DNA from 4 places in the Rhizobium sp. L9 genome. Region 2 is predicted to be linked to each of the others. Evidence: predicted binding sites of a transcription regulator. Region 2 holds the regulator's gene; each other region holds the start of a gene.

Region 1 (5,801 bases), on a different contig from region 2:
TCGAATGAGCAAGGACGATTCCGGAGAAAGGTATGGCGCCGATATTCTCCGAGCCGATATAGTTGCCCTCCTGCGTGGCCGTCAGCAACGGATGCAGCATCTTGATCGGCGCCTTGAACATCTCCACGAATTCGAGCACGCCTTGATTGGCGCGGTTCAGCCCGCCCGAATAGCTGTAGGCATCCGGATCGTTCTGAGAGTAGGTTTCCAGCTTGCGGATATCTACCTTGCCGACCAACGAGGAGATGTCCTGGTTGTTCTCATCGCCTGGCTCGGTCTTGGCAATTGCGATCTGGCGCAATCGCGAGGGTTGTATCCTGACGACGCGGAATCGGGAGATATCGCCTCCGAAATCGTCGAGCCGCTTCAGGCACCACGGGCTCATCAATCCGTTCAGCCGCCGCTGCGGGATCCCGTATTGCTCCTGCAGGAGCAGGCCCATCGTCTCCGGATCGAAGAGATTGAGCGGGCTTTCGAACACGGGGCTGATCTCTTCGCCCGCCTTCAGCACATAGATCGGATGCACTTCCATCAACTGCTTCAGCCGCTCAGCCAACGACGACTTGCCGCCCCCGACCGGACCGAGCAGATAAAGAATCTGCTTGCGCTCCTCGAGCCCCTGCGCTGCATGCCGAAAGAAGGAGACGATGCGTTCGATTGTCTCTTCCATGCCGTGAAAACCGGCAAAGGCCGGATAAACCCGGATCGTCCTGTTCATGAAGATCCTGCCGAGGCGCGCGTCCTTGGCGGTGTCCACCATCTGTGGTTCGCCTATGGCAGCGAGCAGACGCTCGGTGGCGTTGGCATAGGCGATCGGATCGGTCTTGCAGAGATCAAGATATTCCGAGACCGACATGTCGCTTTCGCGACGCGCTTCATAACTGCGGGTAAACGCATCGAATACGGATTCACTCAGCATGGGACCTCCATTAAGGTTATGCCGCAGGCTCTAAGCCGTATAACCATCGAGATGGCCACGGCGTTCCTAAGAATCAATAGTTTCGTAGGTATATTCCACGCTGACCGGCCGTTTGTGGCAATGCACAAAATTGTGCATGCACCGGTATTTTTTTACTCTACGAATCTGTTTCTTATTGTAGTTGAGAAAAGGGGCGTCGCGATATCAGCACATTTAGCGACGTGACATGAAGGTCAAAAAGGTGTGCAATAGCGCCCGTGATTCGAGCCGTGGAAAATCGGCGATTTCCCGCCGGCAAGAGCAAGCCGGCTCTGATTGCGGGGCAGTGAGCGCGCCCCCGCAGGATGAAACCGGGCGAAGTCACCCCCGCCGGTTTATTGCGATCGTGCGCCTCCCGGCTCTCAGCCGTTGAACGCTTTCTCCAGCGCAGCCACATCGATCTTGACCATCCCGAGCATGACTTCGGTGACGCACCTTGCCCGCTCGCGGTCTTCGTCGGCGATCATCTCCGAGAGAGCGCGCGGCACGATCTGCCAGGACAGGCCCCAGCGGTCTTTCAGCCAGCCGCATGCCTCCGGCGTGCCGCCATTGGCGAGGAAGCCATCCCATATCCGGTCGATCTCCGCCTGGCTATCGAGAAGAACCGCGATCGAGAACGAGTGGTTGAAGCTATCGAGCGGGCCGGCCTTCATCGCCAGGAAAGCTTGGTCGCCGAGCGTGAATTCGATCAGCTCGACGCTGCCGGGAGGCCCACTCGGCGTTTCCGCCGGAAGTATGGTGGTGCGGCCGATCCTGGAATCCGGAATGATCGACACGTAGAATTCGACGGCTTCGCGTGCCTGCTCGGCGAACCAGAGATTTGCAATGACCTTCGGCATAGACAGCCTCCTTGTTGGCGAGTATCCCGGACTTCTGTCCGTGCTTCGAGGACGTCTGGTCGGCGCCGGTTCCGACAGGCTGGATCGGAATTTTTCGCCCGCTCACCCGCGGCAGCCTCGCCACCCGCACCCAGGCAATAGTGGTGGTTTGGGAATGAAAGCAGAACATCTTTTCTGGTCTTTCCTTCCCGAATCACTACATTACGCGCCATGAGCAATAGTTTCGACGATATTCCCTTCTTCGACGAAGAGCCCGGCGAAGTGGCGCGCAAGCCGCAGCCGTCCGTCGCCGCAGCCGGAAGACCCGCCGCTGGCGGCGGCATCGCCGCCCGCGCCATGGCGGCGCGCGACGGCGGAAAGCGGCCGGATTATCTCGCTGGACTGAACCCGGAACAGACTGAAGCCGTCGAAACGCTGGAAGGTCCTGTCCTCGTGCTCGCCGGCGCCGGCACCGGAAAGACACGCGTGCTGACGACCCGCATCGCCCACATCCTCAATACCGGCCGCGCCTTCCCGTCGCAGATCCTCGCCGTCACCTTTACCAACAAGGCCGCGCGCGAGATGAAGGAGCGCATCGCCCTGCTCGTCGGCGGCGCCGTCGAAGGCATGCCCTGGCTCGGCACCTTCCATTCAATCGGCGTCAAGCTTCTGCGCCGCCATGCCGAGTTGGTTGGCCTCAGTTCCGATTTCACCATCCTCGACACCGATGACGTCGTCCGCCTGATCAAGCAGTTGATCCAGGCCGAAGGTCTCGACGACAAGCGCTGGCCGGCAAAGCAGTTCGCCGGCATGATCGACACCTGGAAGAACAAGGGCCTCGGACCGGCCGATATTCCCGAAGGCGATGCCCGCGCCTTCGCCAATGGCCGCGGCCGCGATCTCTATTTCGCCTATCAGGCGCGCTTGTCGACGCTGAACGCCTGCGATTTCGGCGACCTGCTGATGCATCCGATCGCGATCTTCCGCAAGAATCCGGATCTCCTAAAGGAATATCACGGCCGCTTCCGCTATATCCTCGTCGACGAATATCAGGATACCAACACCGCCCAATATATGTGGCTGAGGCTGCTGGCCCAGCGCAGCAAGGGCGAGCCGCAGAATGTCTGCTGCGTCGGTGACGACGACCAGTCGATCTATGGCTGGCGCGGTGCGGAGGTCGACAATATTCTTCGCTTCGAGAAGGATTTCCCGGGCGCCAAAGTGATCAAGCTCGAGCGCAACTACCGATCGACCGAACATATCCTCGGTGCCGCCGCCCATCTGATCGCCCATAATGAAGGGCGCCTGGGCAAGACGCTGTTCACCGATCGCACCGATCCCGATGACGTCAAGGTGCAGGTTCACGCCTCCTGGGACTCCGAGGAGGAAGCCCGCGCCATTGGCGAGGAGATCGAGCAACTCCAGCGCAGCAAGCATCTGCTGAACGACATGGCGATCCTCGTGCGCGCCTCCTTCCAGATGCGCGAATTCGAAGATCGCTTCGTCACCCTTGGCCTCAACTACCGCGTCATTGGCGGCCCGCGCTTCTATGAGCGCCTCGAAATCCGCGATGCCATGGCCTATTTCAGGCTCGTCGCACAACCCGCTGACGACCTCGCCTTCGAGCGCATCATCAACACGCCGAAGCGTGGCCTCGGCGATACGACGGTGCGTGCGCTGCATGATTATGCCCGCGCCCGCGACATCCCGATGCTGGCGGCAGCGGCCGACATCATCGAAACGGACGAGCTGAAGCCAAAGGCGCGCAAAGCCCTCTTCGATGTGATTCAATCCTTCCGCCGATGGCAGGTGCTGCTTGAAAACACACCGCATACCGAACTTGCCGAGCAGATCCTCGAAGAGTCCGGCTATACCGACATGTGGAAGAACGACAAGAGCGCCGAAGCCCCGGGTCGACTGGAAAACCTGAAGGAACTGATCCGCTCGATGGAAAGCTTCGAGTCGATGCGCGGCTTCCTCGAGCACGTATCGCTCGTCATGGACGCCGAGACCAACGAGAACCTCGACGCCGTCTCGATCATGACGCTGCACTCGGCCAAAGGCCTGGAATTCGACACCGTCTTCCTGCCCGGCTGGGAGGAAGGCCTTTTTCCGCACCAGCGCTCGCTCGATGAAAGCGGCCGCGCCGGCCTGGAGGAGGAACGCCGTCTCGCCTATGTCGGCATTACCCGCGCCAAACGCCGCTGCCACATCTGGTTCGTCTCCAACCGCCGCATCCACGGTCTCTGGCAATCGACCCTGCCCTCGCGTTTCCTGGACGAACTGCCGGAGACCCATGTCGAGGTCGCCGAGATGGAACAGAGCTACGGCGCTTACGGCCGCGGCGGCTACGGCCAGTCCCGCTTCGACAAGGCCGAACCTTTCGCCAACTCCTATTCGACCCCCGGCTGGAAACGTGCGCAGGCCAACAGGACCGACGCCACGCGCGACAATTGGGGCACCCGCTCCGGCCACGCCGTCGAACGCATCGGTTACGGCGAAAGCGGCCCGAAGGGGCGCATGATCGACGGCGAACTGGTGGCGAAGTCCACGTCCTCGGAGCCGTCGCGCTTCACCCTCGGCGACCGCGTCTTCCACCTGAAATTCGGCAACGGCAACATCACCGGCATCGAAGGCAACAAGCTGACGATCGATTTCGATCGCGCCGGCCAGAAACGGGTGCTGGACGGGTTCGTCGAGCGCGTGTGATTTGCGGTGATACCGCGTGGGAACCCTTACCCGAACATCCGCATACTGCTGAGTCCGAGAATATCGTTCAGCAGGGCGATCCCCATTCCGACGGCGACGATCGACAGCCCGATCAGGAACAGTCGCCGAGCCCGGTCATATTTTGCGGCGAGCAGGGAGTCGCGCGCGAGCAGATCGGCAAATACCTTCACCTGAATGGCGATACCGACAGTCAGGAACGACATCGGTAGCAGATCGACGCGGCTCCAGTCATTGGGATTGGACACCCAGAGACTGATGAAATTGAGGGAGAAACCAAGAATGATCCCGGTCGCAGTCAGCGAGCCATTGCGAAAGGTGGCATCGATCTTTTCATCTGCTTGAGGCTCGGACATAGCTTCAATCTCGATTGCTGATGAGCCAAGAAAGGCAGAAATCGCAGCGGCGGGCAAGATCGAGCGGACGTCGCCGTCGAAGACGGTGCTGCAGCACCCCAGCCGGTAAACCGATGAAGGCTGACACCGGGAAAATGAGGCTCTGCCGGGGAGATCCCGCAGCGTAAAACCTTCGCCTCCCGCCATTTCGAGAGGAGAGTCATCGCGACCAATATCCATGGTTGCATTAGCGTGTGCTTTTTCGACCAGCCACTACCGGAGGTACTGGAATTAACACTTGCGCACCCGCGCTGGGAAATCCACTAGTGGTGTGTTCGGTGCATTTGGCATTTGCATTGCAATAACGGAAGGGATTGGCCTTGATGAAAGCGCTGCTGCTCGTCGATATCCAAAACGGCTTCTGTCCCGGCGGCAATCTGCCGGTGCCGGACGGCGACAAGGTGGTTCCCGTCGCAAACCGGCTGATCGACAGCGGCAAATATGATTTGATCGTCGCCTCGCAGGACTGGCATCCGCCCGGCCACGGCAGTTTCGCCTCCGCCCATCCGGGCGCCGCTCCCTTCGAGATGGGCGAATTGTCCGGCAAGCCACAGATGATGTGGCCCGACCACTGTATCCAGGGTACGCTCGACGCCGAACTGCATCCGGACCTGAGATCCGAAGAGATCGACCTGATCCAGCAGAAGGGCGAGGATCCCGGGATCGACAGCTATTCGGCATTCCGCGACAATGACCGGGATGCTTCGACCGGTCTTTCCAATTTTCTCCAGGAACAGGGTGTCACCGATCTCGACGTCTGCGGGCTGGCAACCGATTACTGTGTCAAGTTCTCGGCGCTCGACGCGCTCGAGATGATGCCTGGTGTGCGCGTGCGCTTCATCGAGGATGCAAGTCGCGGCATTACCCCCGAAGGTGTTGCCGCCGCTATCGACGAGATGCGGG
Region 2 (5,801 bases):
ATCTGCTCATGCACCATCGTGTGGTGCGTGACGCGATAGTCGAAGTCCTTCTTCTGCGCGGCCGTCGGCAGTTCGCCGTAGAGCAGGAGGTAGCAGACCTCGAGGAAGTCGCCGTGCTCGGCCAGCTGCTCGATCGGATAGCCGCGGTGCAGCAGCACACCTTCGTCACCGTCGATATAGGTGATTTTCGATTCACAGGATGCGGTCGAGGTGAAGCCCGGATCGTAAGTGAAGGAAGCGGTGTTCTTGTAGAGGGCACCGATGTCGATGACGCTCGGGCCGATCGTGCCGCTTTTAACGGCGAGGTCAACCGATTTGTCACCGATTTTTATTGTAGCGCTTTGATCCGTCATGCTGTCCTCCGAAATGTCGGTGGCGCCACAAAAGCGCCATAGGGGTTAAGCGTCCTTTCCGATAGCTATATGATCGTGACGCTAATGCCAAGTTACCGTGATGGCATTTTGTGCATTGCGGCATCACCTTTTAGGCACTGCAGCGATGAGCCGCACGCATAGCGGAAGCCGATGATTCGACTGGCCTTTTGCCGCTTACGATTTTCCCTCGTATTTCAATCGATTATCCTTGCCGGATTTGCTTGAAGGTTGCATTCTTGGGGCCTGGCGGGGTGATCTTGGGCGGGGCATGCAGGAAACGATGACAGCCGAATTGCGGCCGCAAGCGGGCGTCGGTCTTGCCGATCCGCCAGATTTTCCTGCGCCTGCGGTGGTGACTCAATCGGCAAGGACGCAGTCGCAGACCCCATTGCATCGTCGGCTGCTGGCCACCGCCGGGCAATCGCTCCGTGCCGGGGCCTGCATGCTTGGCGAAGAGGCCGATCATGGACGCCTGCTGCTGTTCTCGCCGGTCTTCCTCGGAGCCGGCTCGGCCTTCTGGTTTCTTGCGGCATCGGATTTTCCCCTCGTTGCATCGCTGCTCTGCCTGCTGGTGTCGGCGGCCGCGGTTTTCCTCACCGATCCCAGCCGGCCGGCCTTGCGCGCAAGTTTCATGACGCTGGCACTTTTCGCCGGCGGCATGCTCTCAGCTCAGTTCGAGAGCTGGCGGGCTTCAACGGTGATCCTCGATTCATCCGTGACGACGACGGTGACTGGCCGCGTCGAACGGCGGGAAGGCGACGGGCGCGGGCGCTGGCGCTACATTCTTGCCGTCGCCGGCACCGAGGCGCCGGAGCTGAAACGGCCGCCGAGACGCATCACCGCGATCGTCCGGGGCGCCGATGCGCCTTTCGAGATCGGCGACGTCATCACCGGCAAGGCACGTCTGACGCCGCCGGCAGGCCCCGCACTTCCCGCGCTCAACGACTTTTCCTTCGGTGCCTATTTCGACGGCATCGGCGCCAACGGTTTCTTCTATGGTGCGCCGGAGAAACTCGACTTGGAGGCAGGCCCGCAGGCGGCCAGGTCGACGGCGGACGCCCTGCTCGAATGGCTCTACCAGCTGCGCAGCAGCATCGGCGACCGCATAAGATCGATCCTGCCCGGTGATACCGGCGCCTTTGCCGCTGCCCTGGTGACGGATGAACGGCGCGCCATATCGCACGTGACGACAGAGGCGCTGCGCCAGTCCGGCCTTGCCCATATCGTCGCGATCTCGGGCCTCAACATGGCGCTGTCGGCTGGCATCTTCTTCGTCGGCTTCCGGATGCTGCTCAGCCTCTTTCCCGGCATCGCCCAAGCCTATCCGACAAAGAAGATCGCCGCTGCCGGCGCGCTCATCGCCGTCACCGCCTATTACCTGATCTCCGGTTTCGGGGTTTCGGCCGAGCGCGCCTTTATCATGATGGCCATCATGCTGATTGCCGTCTTCTTCGACCGGCCGTCGATTAGCCTGCGCAATGTCGTTCTCTCCGCGCTCATCATCATCGCCATTTCACCTTCGGAAGTATTGGGCCCGAGCTTTCAAATGTCCTTTGCCGCCACATTGGCCTTGGTATCGGGCTATCAGTTGTGGAAGGACAGGCGTGTCCGCGAAAACGCTTTTCTGAAACTGCCGATCATCAGGCCGGTGGTTGCCGTCGCCGGTTTCTTCGGCGGCGTCTTCCTGACCTCGCTGATCGGCGGCTTTTCCACCGCATTGTTTTCGATCGAGCATTTTCATCGCCTGACGGCTTACGGCCTGCCGGCAAACCTTGCGACGATGCCGATTATCTCCTTCATCGTCATGCCGGCCGGATTGTTGGCGATGTTGCTCATGCCTTTCGGTCTGGACGCTCCGCTCTGGAAGGTCGTCGGATTCGGCCTCGATCTGGTGATTGCGGTTGCCAAGACGGTGTCCGGCTGGGGCGGTGATATCGGCATCGGCCGCTTGCCCGGCTGGTATTTCGCAGTGGCGGTGGCAGGCTTTCTGCTGCTGACGCTGCTGCGCACTCGGCTGCGCCATGTCGGCACATCGATCATCGCCATCTCGACGCTCATCGTGCTGCTTCTGCCGGTTCCCCGGCCGCCGGATCTGGTGATTTCGGAGGATGGCAGTCTGGTTGCGGTCGTCGCGGCTGAGGCAATAGCTTCCAACCGTGAAAACCCGCCGGATTTCATATTCGACCAGTGGCAGAGAGCGCTGGTGCTGCCGACACATGATCCGCCGAAGATGCTGGATGGTCCGGCCATCCCGCCGGAAGGAGAAGGCCGCCGTGTCAGGCTTTCCCGCGATCAGCAGAACGAAGCGAGTGCGGCGATGCGGGCAGCCGCAGCAGGCGGTGAAGCAAACCGTTTTTCCTGCGTCAAGAAGGCTTGGTGCACATCAAGACTTGGCAATGGCCATATCGTCACCGTTATCGACAATGCCGCCTATCTCGGCCCGGCCTGCGATACGGCCGATATCGTCGTGACCTCGGTCCGTCTGCGTTTCAACAGCTGCCGTTCAGGTGGCACGCTTTTCACCGGCGAGACGCTGCGTAGGACCGGCTCGCTCGAATTGCGTTTCGCCGATGCCGGCCTGGAGGTCACCACCGCCTTCGATGCCTTGTCGCGACCATGGATGCGCCATCGCGCCTATGATTGGCGCAATGATCGTTTTACCGATTCCAGCCCATCCGGCGTCAGTGATAGCGACGGATGAGGCCGACGAGCTTGCCCTGCACCTTGACGCGGTCGGGCCCGAAGATGCGGGTCTCATAAGCCGGGTTGGCGGCCTCGAGCGCGATCGAGGCGCCCTTGCGGCGGAAACGCTTCAGCGTTGCTTCCTCGTCATCGACGAGGGCAACGACGATATCGCCGGGACTGGCGGTACTGCCGTTGCGAATGATCACGGTGTCGCCGTCGAAGATGCCGGCGTCGATCATCGAATCGCCTTTAACCTCCAGCGCATAGTGCTCACCGGAGCCGAGCATATCTGAAGGAACGACTATATCGTGGGTGTTGTTCTGGATCGCCGAGATCGGAACGCCGGCGGCGATACGTCCCATGACCGGCACGGAGACGGAGTTGCCATTGTCGGCGACCGGCTTTGGCGCAGCGGGGGCGGCGACCGGCTGGGGCTTACCGAGGCTGCCCTCGATGACGCTCGGCGAAAAACCGCGACGCTGAAGACTGGGGTTATAGGCCTCCGGAAGCTTGATCACCTCGAGCGCCCGGGCGCGGTTCGGTAGGCGGCGAATGAAGCCGCGTTCCTCAAGCGCCGTGATCAGGCGGTGAATGCCGGATTTCGAGGCGAGATCCAGGGCATCCTTCATTTCGTCGAAAGAGGGAGGAACGCCGGATTCCTTCATGCGCTCATGGATGAAAAGGAGAAGCTCCTGTTGTTTGCGCGTGAGCATCGACGTTAGACCCCGTGATTGAAACAAATCCAGAACGGACACTATATGTTCCATATGTGTTCCGCAAGTAGCTAAATTTCCGTAAAAGTTCACGTCAACTCGCTGAGATTTTTATTTTCATTTGCCGGATTGGCGCACATGTCTTGCATTGAGGGAGGTGCTGTCGCACATCTCTTTCCGGTTTCAGGAGGGATATTCATGAACGCGCATTCCGCCAGGTCGCACCCGCTGGATCATGTCGTGCTGCCCGTGGTCAATATCGATCTGGCGCGTGAGAGGCTCGGCAAGCTCGGTTTCACCGTCGCCGCCGATGCGCGCCATCCCTTCGGAACGGAGAATGCCTGCGTCTTTTTCGCCGACAAGACCTATCTGGAGCCGCTTGGCGTGGCGAGTGTCGACGAGAGCGAAGCAGCGGCCCGCCAGGGCAACGTCTTCATCGCCCGCAATCGCGCCTTCCGTTTCCGCTGCGGCGAGGAGGGACTTTCTGCGCTGGCCTTCCTCAGCGAGGATGCCGACCTCGATCATAAGCGCTTCGTCAGCAACGGCGCGAGCGCCGGTGAGATGTTGCAGTTCAGCCGGCCGATGCGGATGCCGGACGGTTCGGAGAGCGTCGGCAGCTTTAAGCTGGCCTTTGCAGCTGATTTGCGCGCCCCCGATTTCTTTCTCTTTACTTGCCAGCGCATCACTTCGTTCCCTACAGATCGCGCCGCGCTGGAGAGACACGCCAATGGCGTGATCGGCATTGCCGAGATCGCACTTTGTGCACCGGACCCGGCGGCATTCGCCGCCTTCGTCGGGCTCGCGATTGGGCAGGCGGCGGTGGAGAAAACCGGTTTCGGCATGAATATCGCGGCATCAAATGCAAAGATCAGCTTGATGACGGCCGGAAGGGCTGGAGGCCTATTTCGAGACCGCTGTCTCATCAGCCGATCGCGGCCTGCGGGGGCGGGCAATCCTCTTCACCGTCATCGATCTTGCCGTGACAGAAGCGCATTTGGGTGCTAACGGGATCACATTCACACGCGCAAGAACAATCGCATTCTGGTGAAGCCCACGCCCGGGCAGGGTGCGCTCTTCGCCTTCGAGGAAACACGATGAGCACCGACACGAATTCCGAAGTCAGGATCGGCGAAGGCGAAGGCCAGGTCACTTTTTCCAATACTGGCCGCTTGTCGCTGATCGCCGGTCCATGCCAAATGGAGAGCCGGGATCACGCCTTCATGGTCGCCGGCACGCTGAAGGAGCTTTGCGGCAAGCTCGGCATTGGCCTCGTCTACAAGAGCTCCTTCGACAAGGCGAACCGTACCTCGCTCTCGGCTGAACGCGGCATCGGCCTGGAAAAGGGCATGGAGGTCTTTGCCGACCTCAAGAAGGAATTCGGCTTTCCCGTCATAACCGACGTCCATACGGCCGAGCAATGCGCCGAGGTGGCCAAGGTGGTCGATGTTCTGCAGATCCCGGCCTTCCTCTGCCGTCAGACGGACCTTCTGATCGCCGCCGCCAGAACCGGCCGCGCCGTCAATGTCAAGAAGGGCCAGTTCCTCGCCCCTTGGGATATGAAGAACGTTCTGAAGAAGCTCAACGCCAGCGGCAATCTGAATGTGCTCTTGTGCGAGCGCGGTGCCTCCTTCGGCTACAATACGCTGGTTTCCGACATGCGTTCGCTGCCGATCATGGCGGCGATGGGAGCTCCCGTCATTTTTGACGCCACCCATTCCGTGGCGCAGCCGGGCGGGCAGGGCGATTCCTCCGGCGGCCAGCGCGAGTTCGTGGAAACGCTGGCGCGCGCGGCAGTGGCGACGGGAATTGCCGGCGTCTTCGTCGAAACCCATCAGGATCCCGACAACGCACCGTCCGACGGGCCGAACATGGTCTATCTCAAGGACATGCCGCGACTGCTTGAGAAGCTGCTTGCCTTCGATGCGATCGCCAAGGCCTAACGTTCAACAGGCTGACATGATCGTGGTTTAGGCCACGATGCGATACCCGCTCGAAGGCGGGAAATTGCGCCATTGTAATTTGCACGCCT
Region 3 (5,801 bases), on a different contig from region 2:
TTTCCGTCGGCGATAACCTGCTGCCGAACTACGCGCCGCTGAATGCGCTGCGCGACAGCATCGAGAAGGGCGAGAAGCAGGAGCAGCAGGTCAAGACGGCCGAAGAAGGCGCCGCCGGCGTGCTCTTCTCCGTCGGCGGTGCTCTGAACCGCGATGGCGCCGAGGATATCGTCTCTCTCTACCTGCAGACCGCGAAGGCGCTCGACCCCAACAGCGCCGATACACTGGTGCTGCTCGGCGGCATCGCCGAAAAGCAGAACCAGATGGACCGCGCCATCTCCCTCTATAAGAAGGTGCCGGAAGATTCGCCGATGCGGCGCATCTCCGAGCTTCAACTCGGCCTCGCCCTTGCCCAGGGCGGCAAGGTCGACGAGGCGCGCAGGCACCTGCAGGCGCTGATCGCCTCCGATCCGAAGGATATCCGCAGCTACCTCGCCTATGGCAGCGTGCTCTCCGACGCCAAGGACTACGAGGCGATGGCCGCCAATTACGACAAGGCGGTCGAAGTGATCGGCCCAATCCCCGGCCGCGCCAACTGGAGCGTCTTCTTCCAGCGCGGCATTGCCTATGAGCGGCTGAAGAAGTGGGACCAGGCCGAACCGAATTTCCGAAAAGCCCTGGAGCTCAACCCCGACCAGCCGCAGGTGCTGAACTATCTCGGCTATTCCTGGATCGACATGAACCGGAATCTCGACGAAGGCCTCGCCATGATCAAGAAGGCTGTCGATCTTCGCCCTGACGACGGCTACATCATCGATTCGCTCGGCTGGGCCTATTTCCGCCTTAACCGCTTCGACGATGCCGTCGACGAACTGGAGCGGGCTGCGCAGATCAAGGCCGGAGACGCGACGATCAACGACCATCTCGGCGATGCCTACTGGCGGGTCGGGCGCAAGCTCGAAGCAGTCTACCAGTGGAACCGGGCGCTCGCCTCCGAGCCAGAAGCGGCCGAAATTCCGAAGATCAAGGAAAAGATCGCAAACGGCCTGCCCGCTAGCGACGATGCCAAGGCGGCCGACAAGAAGCAACCGGATCCGGCGCCGGTCACGCCGCCGCCGGTCGACAAGAAGTCCTGACGGGCGCGACCGATGCCTGAGCAGGGCTTGGCCGACGCTTTCGGCGTCACCGAAGAGGCGCGCGCGAAGATCAATCTCGCCCTGCATGTGACGGGCCAACGGCCGGACGGCTATCACATGCTCGATATGCTGGTGACCTTCGCAGATTGCGGCGACCGGCTGGGCTTCCTGCCCGCGCAGGCCGACGCCTTCACCCTGTCGGGCCGCTTCGGAGAGACGCTTGCCGGCGACGGCGACACCAACCTTGTAATCAGAGCGCGCGATCTCCTGCGCGAGGCTGTCGGCGCCCTTGCCTTCCCTGTTCACATCCATCTCCAGAAGAACCTGCCCATTGCCTCCGGCATCGGCGGCGGCTCGGCCGATGCGGCGGCGACCCTGCGGGGGCTGATGCGCCTCTGGGGCTTGCGATTGCCGGTGGAGACGCTGGCGGCGCTGGCGCTGAAGCTCGGCGCCGACGTGCCCATGTGCCTCGAGAGCCGGCCGCTGATTGCCCGCGGCATCGGGGAGGAGATCGAAGCCGTGCCCAATCTGCCGGCCTTTGCCATGGTGCTGGCCAACCCGCTGAAGGGGGTTTCGACGCCGGAGGTTTTCCGCCGGCTCACGGCAAAGAACAATTCACCCCTGACGCTCGCACACACCGAAGGCTGGCTTGCGGCGATCGGCGCGGCTCGCAACGACCTGGAGCCACCGGCACGCGAAGCCGTGCCCGAAATCGCGGCGATCTCGGCGATGCTGCAGGCTGAGGGCGCTCTTCTTGCCCGCATGTCCGGCTCCGGCGCCACCTGCTTCGGGATCTTCGCCGATATGGCCGCCGCGCGCCATGCGACGGCAGCTCTTCACGAGGCGCGGCCCGACTGGTATTTCCAGGCGACGGAAACGGTTTCGGGAGGCATGTGATGGCAGGTTTGGACGAAAAACGGCCCTTCATCGCCGTCGGCATAGCCGTCCTCACCGTCTCGGATACGCGCACGCCGGAGACGGACAAGTCCGGCGATACGCTGGCGGTGCGGATCGCCGAGGCCGGCCACAGGCTGGTCGAGCGGGCGATCGTGCCCGATGACCGGGAGAAAATCGCCGCTCAGGTCAAAGCCTGGACCGAGCGGGATGAGATCGATGTCGTTATCACCACGGGCGGCACCGGCTTTACCGGCCGAGACGTGACGCCCGAGGCGCTGGAGCCGCTGTTCGAAAAGCGCATGGATGGCTTTTCCGCTGTCTTCCACCGTATCTCCTATGACAAGATCGGCACGGCGACAATCCAGTCGCGCGCCACCGCGGGCGTTGCCAACTCCACCTTCATCTTCGCCCTGCCCGGCTCGCCCGGAGCCTGCCGGGACGCCTGGGACGGCATATTGAAAGCACAGCTCGACTATCGGAGCGTGCCTTGCAACTTTGTCGAGATCATGCCGCGCCTGGACGAGCATCTGAAACGCGGCGCAAAGAAATAGACTGGCGCTGCCGTTACAGTGCCGCGATCGCGCCGTCGAAAACCGATTTAGACTTTCGAGGCCGACGCGCTGGCCTTTGTTATGTGGTAATGCCCGGCAGAGCCGGCATCGAATCCCAGCTATCACCCGACAGCAGAATGCAACTTATGCCGTGGACATCCGTGACGACGAGCGTCCAGGTGCCGCTTTTGGCGGCATAGACCTCGAGAACGGCGTTTTGGTTGATCAGGCCGACGGCGGTGAGCTTCTCACCGAAATTCCTGTCGAGGAAACTGACGACGTCGGGTCGGCCTGCGCAACTGAGCATCGTCTGCGATGCTGCCGAATTCGGATGCGCGATCACCAATGTCGGCAATATGATGGCCAGCAGGCCGTAGATCCTACCGCGTACGCCGCGGATCCTACCGCGCATGCGGTAAATCCTACCGTTTGGCATGACGCACCTCCTTTCGCCGGAAACCCGGCAGAAGAGGAGATTTTTCGCCGACCTGTTCTGCCGTTCACCGGCATTCCACGGCATCCGTTGCGAAGCGCGGCGCTTCGGCGGCGCCATAGGTGAAGTATAGCGCGAAATCCGATTGGGCGCCATCTTTGCACGATGGCGGGACGTAATCACCAAAGCGCGCTTGCGACGAGACCAGCCATCCGGCTGCCGCCACCTTCCCCCTTGCGGGCGAAGGGGATATGCCGCACCGGCTTCCTCCATCTCGACGTTGCACTGGGCACGTCCCCTCGCCCCGCTTTTACGAGGAGATGGTTAGGTGAGGGACAATCTCTCAGACAGCGTCGATGCAGCGATGGGCATTCTACCGCGTGGCACGCGCCACCCAGGAAGGAATCAATTCACTTGCAAGCTTGCGCGGCTTCTGGCCCTTGGCGAAGTCGCCGACAGGCATCCCGCTTCTGGCAGCGGCGAGCGCCAGGTTCTTCGGCATCAACAAGCCAAGCTCCAGCGGCGGTCGACTGCGGGCAACGCGCTGGAAGAACGGGCGTCGATAGCCGCGCGACGCGGCAAAGCGCGCGGGTGTCTTATTCAGCGCCACATATTCGGCGATCTCATCGATCCAGCCGGCCTGGGGCCTGGCGCCCGGCTCGATAAAGAGCAGCCATTCGCCTCGGGCGGAGCGCACGATGTCCTTGATATCCCACTGTGAATGGAAACGGCAGCCGGCGGCGTCGGCAACCCGCGAGGTGCCGTCGCGCGAGCCGTGATCAAGCACGATCACATCGCTGACCAGTCCTTCCACCGCGCCTGCCACCAATACCGATAAGGTCTGCGCCAGTTCGGATTCCTGATCCTGGCATTCGAGAACAACCGTCAACATCGATTATTCATAATGCGCCGCACAATTTTTTGCCAGCACCGTTTTGCGTATTTTGTTCTTGCATTGTTCTCGTTTTATCGATAGGAATTTAATCATCACAAACGGGCGGAGACAACGGCTTTCCGCTGCGGGAGAATCCGATGAGAGAGCAGTCCCTGGCAGGGCAGGCCGCATTCGCGCCTGCCAATACGGCAGATATTGCCGATGCGATGATCGTGTCCTCTGGTCTTCGGGTCGAGGTTGACCGGCGGCGCGGGCGTGGAGCGGGACTGAACCCAACAGGCCGGTTCGAAGCGCTGCAGCGGGAGACCTTCGACGACGGTTGGCAGACGCTGGAAGAACTGCCACCGTTCAAGACCGAGGTTCAGATCGAAAAGCCGCGCACCGCGATTACACGCAATGAATCGCCGGACCTTTCCTTCGACCGTTCGATCAATCCCTATCGCGGCTGCGAGCACGGCTGCATCTATTGTTTCGCCCGCCCGACGCACGCCTATATGGGGCTTTCGGCGGGGCTCGATTTCGAGACGAAGCTCTTCGCCAAGCCCGATGCGGCGAAGCTCTTGGAGCGGGAGCTCGCCAAGCCGGGGTACAAGGTGAGGGTGATCGCGATCGGCACCAATACCGACCCCTATCAACCGATCGAGAAGGAATGGCGCATCATGCGCGGCATCCTCGAGGTGCTGAACAAGGCGAACCATCCGGTGTCGATCGTCACCAAGTCGGCGATGATCCTGCGCGATCTCGACATTCTGCAGGAGATGGCCGGCAAAAACCTGGTGCGCGTCGGCATCTCGGTCACCACGCTCGACCGCAAGCTTGCCCGGGCGATGGAACCGCGCGCCGCCACGCCGCCGCGACGGCTGGAGACCATTCATGCGCTGTCTGAGGCAGGGATCCAGACTGCCGTCATGGCCGCTCCGCTGATCCCGGCGCTGAACGATCACGAATTGGAGCGCATTCTGGAATCGGCGAAGGCTGCCGGCGCAACCGAGGCGAGTTATGTCATCCTCAGGCTGCCGCTTGAAGTCAGCCCGCTCTTTCGCGACTGGTTGCTGCAGCACTATCCCGATCGTTACCGGCACGTGATGTCGCTGGTGCGCTCGATGCGCGGCGGCAAGGATTACGACGCCGAATTCGGCAAGCGCATGAAGGGCGCCGGTCCCTATGCCTGGCAGATCGCCCGGCGCTTCGAAATGGCGGCGAGACGCTTCGAGCTGACACGCCGCAGCGTGCCGTTGCGCGACGATCTGTTCGTGCCACCGGATGGCAGCGGCGTACAGCTGTCTCTGCTCTGATTTTTTAAGCTTGCGCATCGGCTGCTCAGAAAATCCGCCCTGTTTTCGAGCCCCGAGCGCAATTTCCGCGGATGGCCCTGACCGCCTCCATCCGCCGGACCGTCCCCGGCCGCCGCCCTGATCCGGGGACTTGCGGGAAATCGGGTTGGCGTGCGAGGTTCAGCCGCATGAAACGTCGCACGCCACCCGATTCTCCCCTGCTTTTCGACACGGTCCCTCTCGTGCCGGATTTCAAGCTTGAGCTCAAAGCCCGCAAGGCCGGCCACTGGCCGGTCGCCGGCGCCGACGAGGCAGGCCGCGGGCCGCTGGCGGGGCCCGTGGTGGCCGCTGCGGTCATCCTCGATCCGAAGCGCATCCCTGAAGGCCTCAACGATTCCAAGCAGCTCTCGGCGCAGCGGCGCGAAGAACTCTTCGTGCAGATCCTGGCGACCGCGACGGTTTCCATCGCCTCCTCCAGCTCGACCCGGATCGACGAAACGGACATACGCAAGGCAAGCCTGGATGCGATGCGCCGCGCCATCTGCAGCCTCGCCATTCCCGCAAGCTACGTCCTGACAGATGGGCTTGATGTGCCGCCCGGCCTCGATTGCCCAGGACAGGCCGTGGTCAAGGGTGACGCCCGCTCGGTTTCTATCGCCGCCGCCTCTATCGTCG
Region 4 (5,801 bases), on a different contig from region 2:
GTAGCCGAGATTGTCGAGCACCGCGGAAACCAGCGGCGCGCGGTTCATCGTATAGAGATGGAAATCACCGATGCCGCGCCGGACGAGATCCTCGATCTGCTCGGCAGCAACTTCGGCCGCGACCTTTGCCCGATCCTCGGGCTTGTCGTCGAAGCCCGCGAAACGCTCATCGAGGAAGGCCGGGATGACCGCGCCACAGGCACCGGCGAAACGCTTCAGTTGCGTCAGGTTCTGGATCGGCATGATGCCGGGCACGATCGGGATCGAGATGCCGGCGGCGCGCACCCGCTCCAGGTAGCGCTCGAAATTGTCGTTGTCGAAGAAGAACTGCGTCAACGCCCGGTCAGCGCCGTTATCGGCCTTGCGCTTTAGCATCTCGATATCGGCGGCCGTATTACGGCTTTCCGGGTGTTTTTCAGGATAGGCGGAGACCGAAATCTCGAAATCACCGACCGACTTGAGACCGGCCACCAGTTCCGCGGCATTGGCGTAACCGCCGGGATGCGGCTGATAGGGCGCACCGACGCCGCCAGGCGCATCGCCGCGCAACGCCACGAAATGCTTTACGCCGACCTTGCGAAACGTATCGATCATCTGATGCGTTTCCTCCTTCGTCGCACCGACGCAGGTCAGGTGCGAAGCGGTGGCAAGCGGCGTCTGCGACAGGAAGCGCGTCACCGCCGACAGCGTCGGCGCCTTTGTGGTGCCGCCGGCGCCATAGGTCACCGACACGAAATCCGGATCCCAGTCCTGCAGCTTAGCGACGGCATCCCAGAGCTGCGCCTCCATTTCTTCCGATTTCGGTGGAAAGAACTCGAAGGAGATCCCGAAGTTGCGCCCGCGTCCTTCGCTTTTCAAAGCCATGTTCATACTCTCCCGGCAAATGTAGCTTCGGCGCCTTCGCTGGTCTGCGAAGCCATGAGGCGCCTCGGATCGCGCGCGAGCCAGACGGTGACCGTCAACCCCTGCCCGCCCTGCTGACCCGGATGAAGATCGACGACCTGCTCGACGTCGAGCCCGGCTTTGCGCAGCCAGTCGGACATCGCCTGGTGCGAAAAGCCGAGACGGACATGGGCATGTTCGTCGCGGAGATATTCGAGCGTGTGCGGTGCGAGATCGATGACCACGAGCCGCCCGCCCGGCCGCAGCATGCGCGCCGCTTCCGCGATCGCAATCTCCGGCTGGTCGAAGAAATGCAGCACCTGATGGATCGTCACCAGGTCGAAATCCTGCCCCTCGAACGGAAGGTTGAGGATATCGGCGTGGCGCACCGTCGCCTTGGTGATACGCGATTTGTCGAGATTGGCGCGCGCCACGCTCAGCATGTCGCGGCTGGCGTCGACACCGACAGCGCGGCGGTAGAGCCCGGACAGGAGTTCGAGGATGCGGCCGGTGCCGGTGCCGAGATCCAGCAGCGAATCGATCGGCTGGTTGCCGAGCAGCCGAATGACGGCGGCGTCGACCTCCTCATCGGCCGCGTGCAGGCGACGAAGCTCGTCCCATTCGGCGGCGTTGCGGCTGAAATAGGCCTGCGCCCGCTCGGCTCGCTGGCGCTTGACCTGCGAAAGCCGCTCGCCGTCGCGAAGGATGGTCGGGTCATTCTCGGAGACATGTTTCAGCAGCGCCCGCACGAGCATGGCCGCCTTGCCGTCCTGCTTGAGACGGAAATAGGCCCAGGCGCCTTCTTGGTAGCGTTCGATCAGTTCGGCCTCGCCGAGCAGCTTCAGGTGGCGGGAGATTCGCGGCTGCGATTGGCCGAGGATTTCGGTAAGATCCGTGACCGTCAGGTCGCCGCCGTCGAGAAGGGCCAGAAGACGCAGACGCGTGGGTTCGCCGGCCGCCTTCAAGACGTCCACCAACCCATCCAGTCCCAGCTTCAAAGGTTCGCTCATCATTGGCCCAATCAAGATATAAAGATATCTTTATGTGATTTGAAAAGCGGTGGCAAGCGGCAATTCGCACTGTTCGCGAAATTGCCTGCGCAAATTGCGACAAGGTCCGAGATGAAAAAGCCCCGGTCGAACCAGGGCCTTTGCAAGCAGAAATAAAGCAGGATCAGCGCGTCAGGCGCTTGTGAGCCTGACTGCCAGGATTGAGGGCGTCGGGGCCGAGGCGGCGGATCTTGTCCTGCTCGTAATCCTCGAAATTGCCTTCGAACCATTCGACATGGCCCTCGCCTTCGAAAGCCAGGATGTGCGTCGCCAGACGGTCGAGGAACATGCGGTCGTGGCTGATGATGATGGCGCAGCCGGCGAAATTCTCGAGCGCGTTTTCGAGAGCGCCGAGCGTTTCCGTATCGAGGTCGTTGGTGGGTTCGTCGAGCAGCAGAACATTGCCCCCGGCCTTCAGCATCTTGGCGAGGTGCACGCGGTTGCGCTGACCGCCCGAGAGATTGCCGACCTTCTGCTGCTGATCACCACCCTTGAAGTTGAAGGCGCCGCAGTAGGCACGCGAGTTCATGTCGAACTTGCCGAGCTTGATGATTTCGGCGCCACCGGAGATTTCCTCCCAGACCGTCTTGTCGGCGGCCAGCGCGTCGCGGCTCTGGTCGACATAACCGAGATGCACGGTCTCGCCGATACGGATCGAGCCGCTATCCGGCTTTTCCTGGCCAGTGATCATCTTGAACAGGGTCGTCTTGCCGGCGCCGTTCGGGCCGATGATGCCGACGATGCCGCCCGGCGGCAGCTTGATCGACAGGTCGTTGATCAGCGTGCGACCCTCGAAGCCCTTGGTGATGCCTTCCAACTCGATGACCACCTGGCCGAGCCGTTCGCTGACCGGGATGATGATCTGCGCGTCGCCGGGACGCTGCTTCTCGGCCGCCTCCACCAACTGCTCGTAGGATTTGATACGCGCCTTCGACTTGGCCTGGCGAGCCTTCGGGCTGGAAGCAATCCATTCCTGCTCGCGGCTGATCGCCTTCTGGCGCGATGCCTCTTCGCGGTTTTCCTGCAGCATGCGCTTGGCCTTGGCCTGCAAATAGGCGGAGTAGTTGCCTTCGTAAGGGATGCCGCGGCCGCGATCGAGTTCGAGGATCCAGCCGGTGACGTTATCCAGGAAGTAGCGGTCGTGGGTGATCATCATCACGGCGCCGGGATAGTCGCGCAGATGCTTTTCGAGCCAGGCGATGGTTTCGGCGTCCAGATGGTTAGTCGGCTCGTCGAGCAGCAACAGATCCGGCTGCGAGAGCAGCAGGCGGCAGAGTGCGATGCGGCGGCGCTCACCACCGGACAGGCTGGTGACCTCGGCATCGCGCGGCGGGCAGCGCAGGGCTTCCATCGCCATCTCGACTTGGCTTTCCAGATCCCAGAGGTTCTGGCTGTCGATGATGTCCTGGAGCTTCGCCCCCTCTTCCGCTGTCTCGTCCGAGTAATTCATCATCAATTCGTTGTAACGATCGACGATCGCCGTCTTCGCGGCAACACCTTCCATGACGTTCTCGAAAACCGTCTTGGTGGGGTCGAGTTTCGGCTCCTGCTCGAGATAGCCGACTGTGGCACCCTCGGCGAGCCAGGCTTCGCCGGTATACTCCTTGTCCTGGCCGGCGATGATGCGCAGCACAGTGGATTTACCGGCGCCGTTCGGTCCGAGGATGCCGATCTTGGCATCCGGGTAGAAGGAAAGGTGGATGTTCTCCAGGATCTTCTTGTTGCCATAGGCCTTGTTGAGGCCGGACATATGATAGATGAATTGACGTGCCATGCTGCGCTGCTCCGGGCGGGAAACTTCGTTTCGTGCCGCTATGTAGGCGAAACAGCGCCTGTGAGCAACGCCGAAACCCGTTTACGCCGGATTCCGGTCAGAAGCCCGCCGCATCGACAACGCCCTCGTCACAGCCGAACGAGGTTTTTCCCGCCCCCTGGATCAGATCGGCAAGGCTTGCGCTTTTGGCCGATGCCGCTCCCGCATCCGCAGACAGTCCGATCGTCAACTCGCTGATCACCCTGACACTGCCGGCTCGCCGGCAGCTCATCTTGACGCGCTCGCCCGCACCCGGCCCGAAGCTTTTGTCGAAAGCAGCCTTGATCGCCTCCGCCTTGACCGTCTTGCCGATATTGGCGGCGAAGAGATCGCGCACGGCCGATGTATTGAGCGCATCCACCAGATGGACGCCGACGCCGAAATAATCCTCCACGCTCATTTTCGTGCAGGTGCCATGCTTTATCCATTCGTGCCGTTCGAGGCCGGACTGCGTGCCGGGCATCGCCTTTGCAAGCGACGCCTTCGTCTCGGCCGAAAGCGCGACATCAGGCAAAGTATCCCATTTGCCGTCCTTGTCGGCAGCCTTCTGATCGTCGCTGACGCCGCAATAATCCTGCCGCATCGGCCACAGGCCATGCAGGGAGAAATTCGTCGCGTCATGGCGCTCGCCGGTCTGGCTGGCGCATTCGGGCTTCTTCTGGTTCGTCTGGCAGAAGGCGGGCTGCCAGCTCGCAGCAAGAATGAAACGGGTACGGCCCTCGGCCTCCTGCGCCACGGCAGCGCCGGCAAGGATCATCGACGCGACGAATGTAAAGGTACGCAACTGCATGCTGCTCATTTCAACCCCCAAAAGAAGAACAATGCAGGAACAGATAAGCACAAAGCATAAACGGCAGCAACCCTGAATCGCAACTATCCTGGAATTTGTTCTCGACTGCGTCGTCGGAAACAGTCGGCTGTTCCGGGAAGCTCCCTGTTCTTGAGTTACGCACGGACGCTGTCGCACTTATGGTTGCAGAATATTCTGCCCAAATCGATTCCGCTTTAAGGAATTATGCAGTAGCGATCTGCTCTGCTGCGGCAGGGAGGATCCGGATGTTTTCTGATACGCAAAGGCTCGCCGTAGGGGAAGCGTCTCTGGCCTATCACCATGCCGAAGCCGCCGCTCCGGCACGCGGCATCCTGTTGATATCGCACGGCCTGGCGGAGCACTCGAAGCGCTATGGCCGCTTTGCCGAGGCGATGGCGGGGCGCGGCTATCACGTCTATGCCCATGATCACCGTGGCCACGGCGAGACGACCGCGCCCGACGCGCCGATTGGCCGCTTCGCCCGCTGGAATGGCGTCGATCGGGTGATCGGCGACGTCATTGCCATGCGCGCCCATGCGGCCTCGCGCAATCCCGGCCTGAAGGTGATCCTATTTGGCCACTCGATGGGCGGCCTCATCGCGCTCAATGCCGCTGTCACCGCTCCCTCCGACTTCGATGCTGTCGCCGTCTGGAATTCGAATTTCGCAGTCGGCCTTGCCGGCCGAGCCGCCCAGGCGATCCTCCTTGCGGAACGTATGCTGAAGGGCTCCGACGTCCCGAGCGGCCTCTTGCCGAAGCTCACCTTCGGAGCTTGGGGAAAATCGATCCCGGACCGCCGCACCGAGTTCGACTGGCTGTCGCGCCACGCCGATGAAGTCGACAAATATATCGCCGATCCGCTCTGCGGCTTTGACGCATCAGTCTCGCTCTGGCTCGATCTCTTCGAGCTGACTTTTCGCGCGCCGCAGAAACTCCATCTGGATCGGCTGCCGCGTGATATGCCAATCCATCTCGTCGGCGGCGCCAATGATCCCGCGACGGAGAGTGGAAAAGCCGTGCGCTGGCTGTCAAACAATTTGAAAGCCAGAGGCTTCTCTCGTATCAGTACAGTGATATATCAGGGTATGCGGCATGAGACGCTGAACGAAATTGGCGCCGACGCGGCGATCGCAGCCTTCGCGGACTGGTGCGAAGAGGCACTCGCGACATCCAAAGCCAGAAAGAATCCGTCATGAGTAGCCCCTCCGCCCGCGCCGCTTCGTCCGCCTCCGAAGTGACGATAGGG

Evidence for each region. Region 2 encodes LexA, which represses DNA repair genes until DNA is damaged. Its sites were predicted from a motif close to TGTTCNNNNTGTGTTCNG; they were not measured.
Region 1: a site for LexA is predicted at 1,948-1,965, ahead of CO660_RS06010 (UvrD-helicase domain-containing protein). Genes of this name have one in related genera too.
Region 3: a site for LexA is predicted at 3,903-3,920, ahead of CO660_RS04685 (glycosyl transferase). Genes of this name have one in related genera too.
Region 4: a site for LexA is predicted at 4,559-4,576, ahead of CO660_RS05735 (ribonuclease). Genes of this name have one in related genera too.

The regions. Positions count from the first base shown of each region.
Region 1 covers NZ_NWSZ01000005.1:142,385-148,185, reverse strand. Annotated here, with positions in the region: gene CO660_RS06020 (PrkA family serine protein kinase) at 1-919, opposite strand, end outside; gene CO660_RS06015 (VOC family protein) at 1,321-1,797, opposite strand; gene CO660_RS06010 (UvrD-helicase domain-containing protein) at 2,008-4,485, shown strand; gene CO660_RS06005 (hypothetical protein) at 4,512-4,859, opposite strand; gene pncA (bifunctional nicotinamidase/pyrazinamidase) at 5,222-5,801, shown strand, end outside.
Region 2 covers NZ_NWSZ01000008.1:68,634-74,434, reverse strand. Annotated here, with positions in the region: gene gltA (citrate synthase) at 1-353, opposite strand, end outside; gene CO660_RS10170 (ComEC/Rec2 family competence protein) at 643-3,075, shown strand; gene lexA (transcriptional repressor LexA) at 3,056-3,772, opposite strand; partial or broken gene CO660_RS10160 (VOC family protein) at 3,971-4,870, shown strand; gene kdsA (3-deoxy-8-phosphooctulonate synthase) at 4,867-5,712, shown strand.
Region 3 covers NZ_NWSZ01000004.1:214,499-220,299, forward strand. Annotated here, with positions in the region: gene CO660_RS04665 (tetratricopeptide repeat protein) at 1-1,076, shown strand, start outside; gene CO660_RS04670 (4-(cytidine 5'-diphospho)-2-C-methyl-D-erythritol kinase) at 1,089-1,973, shown strand; gene moaB (molybdenum cofactor biosynthesis protein B) at 1,973-2,524, shown strand; gene CO660_RS04680 (hypothetical protein) at 2,604-2,960, opposite strand; gene CO660_RS04685 (glycosyl transferase) at 3,331-3,849, opposite strand; gene CO660_RS04690 (PA0069 family radical SAM protein) at 3,990-5,147, shown strand; gene CO660_RS04695 (ribonuclease HII) at 5,315-5,801, shown strand, end outside.
Region 4 covers NZ_NWSZ01000005.1:80,490-86,290, reverse strand. Annotated here, with positions in the region: gene metF (methylenetetrahydrofolate reductase [NAD(P)H]) at 1-864, opposite strand, end outside; gene CO660_RS05745 (metalloregulator ArsR/SmtB family transcription factor) at 867-1,892, opposite strand; gene ettA (energy-dependent translational throttle protein EttA) at 2,056-3,705, opposite strand; gene CO660_RS05735 (ribonuclease) at 3,803-4,543, opposite strand; gene CO660_RS05730 (alpha/beta hydrolase) at 4,801-5,751, shown strand; gene CO660_RS05725 (DMT family transporter) at 5,748-5,801, shown strand, end outside.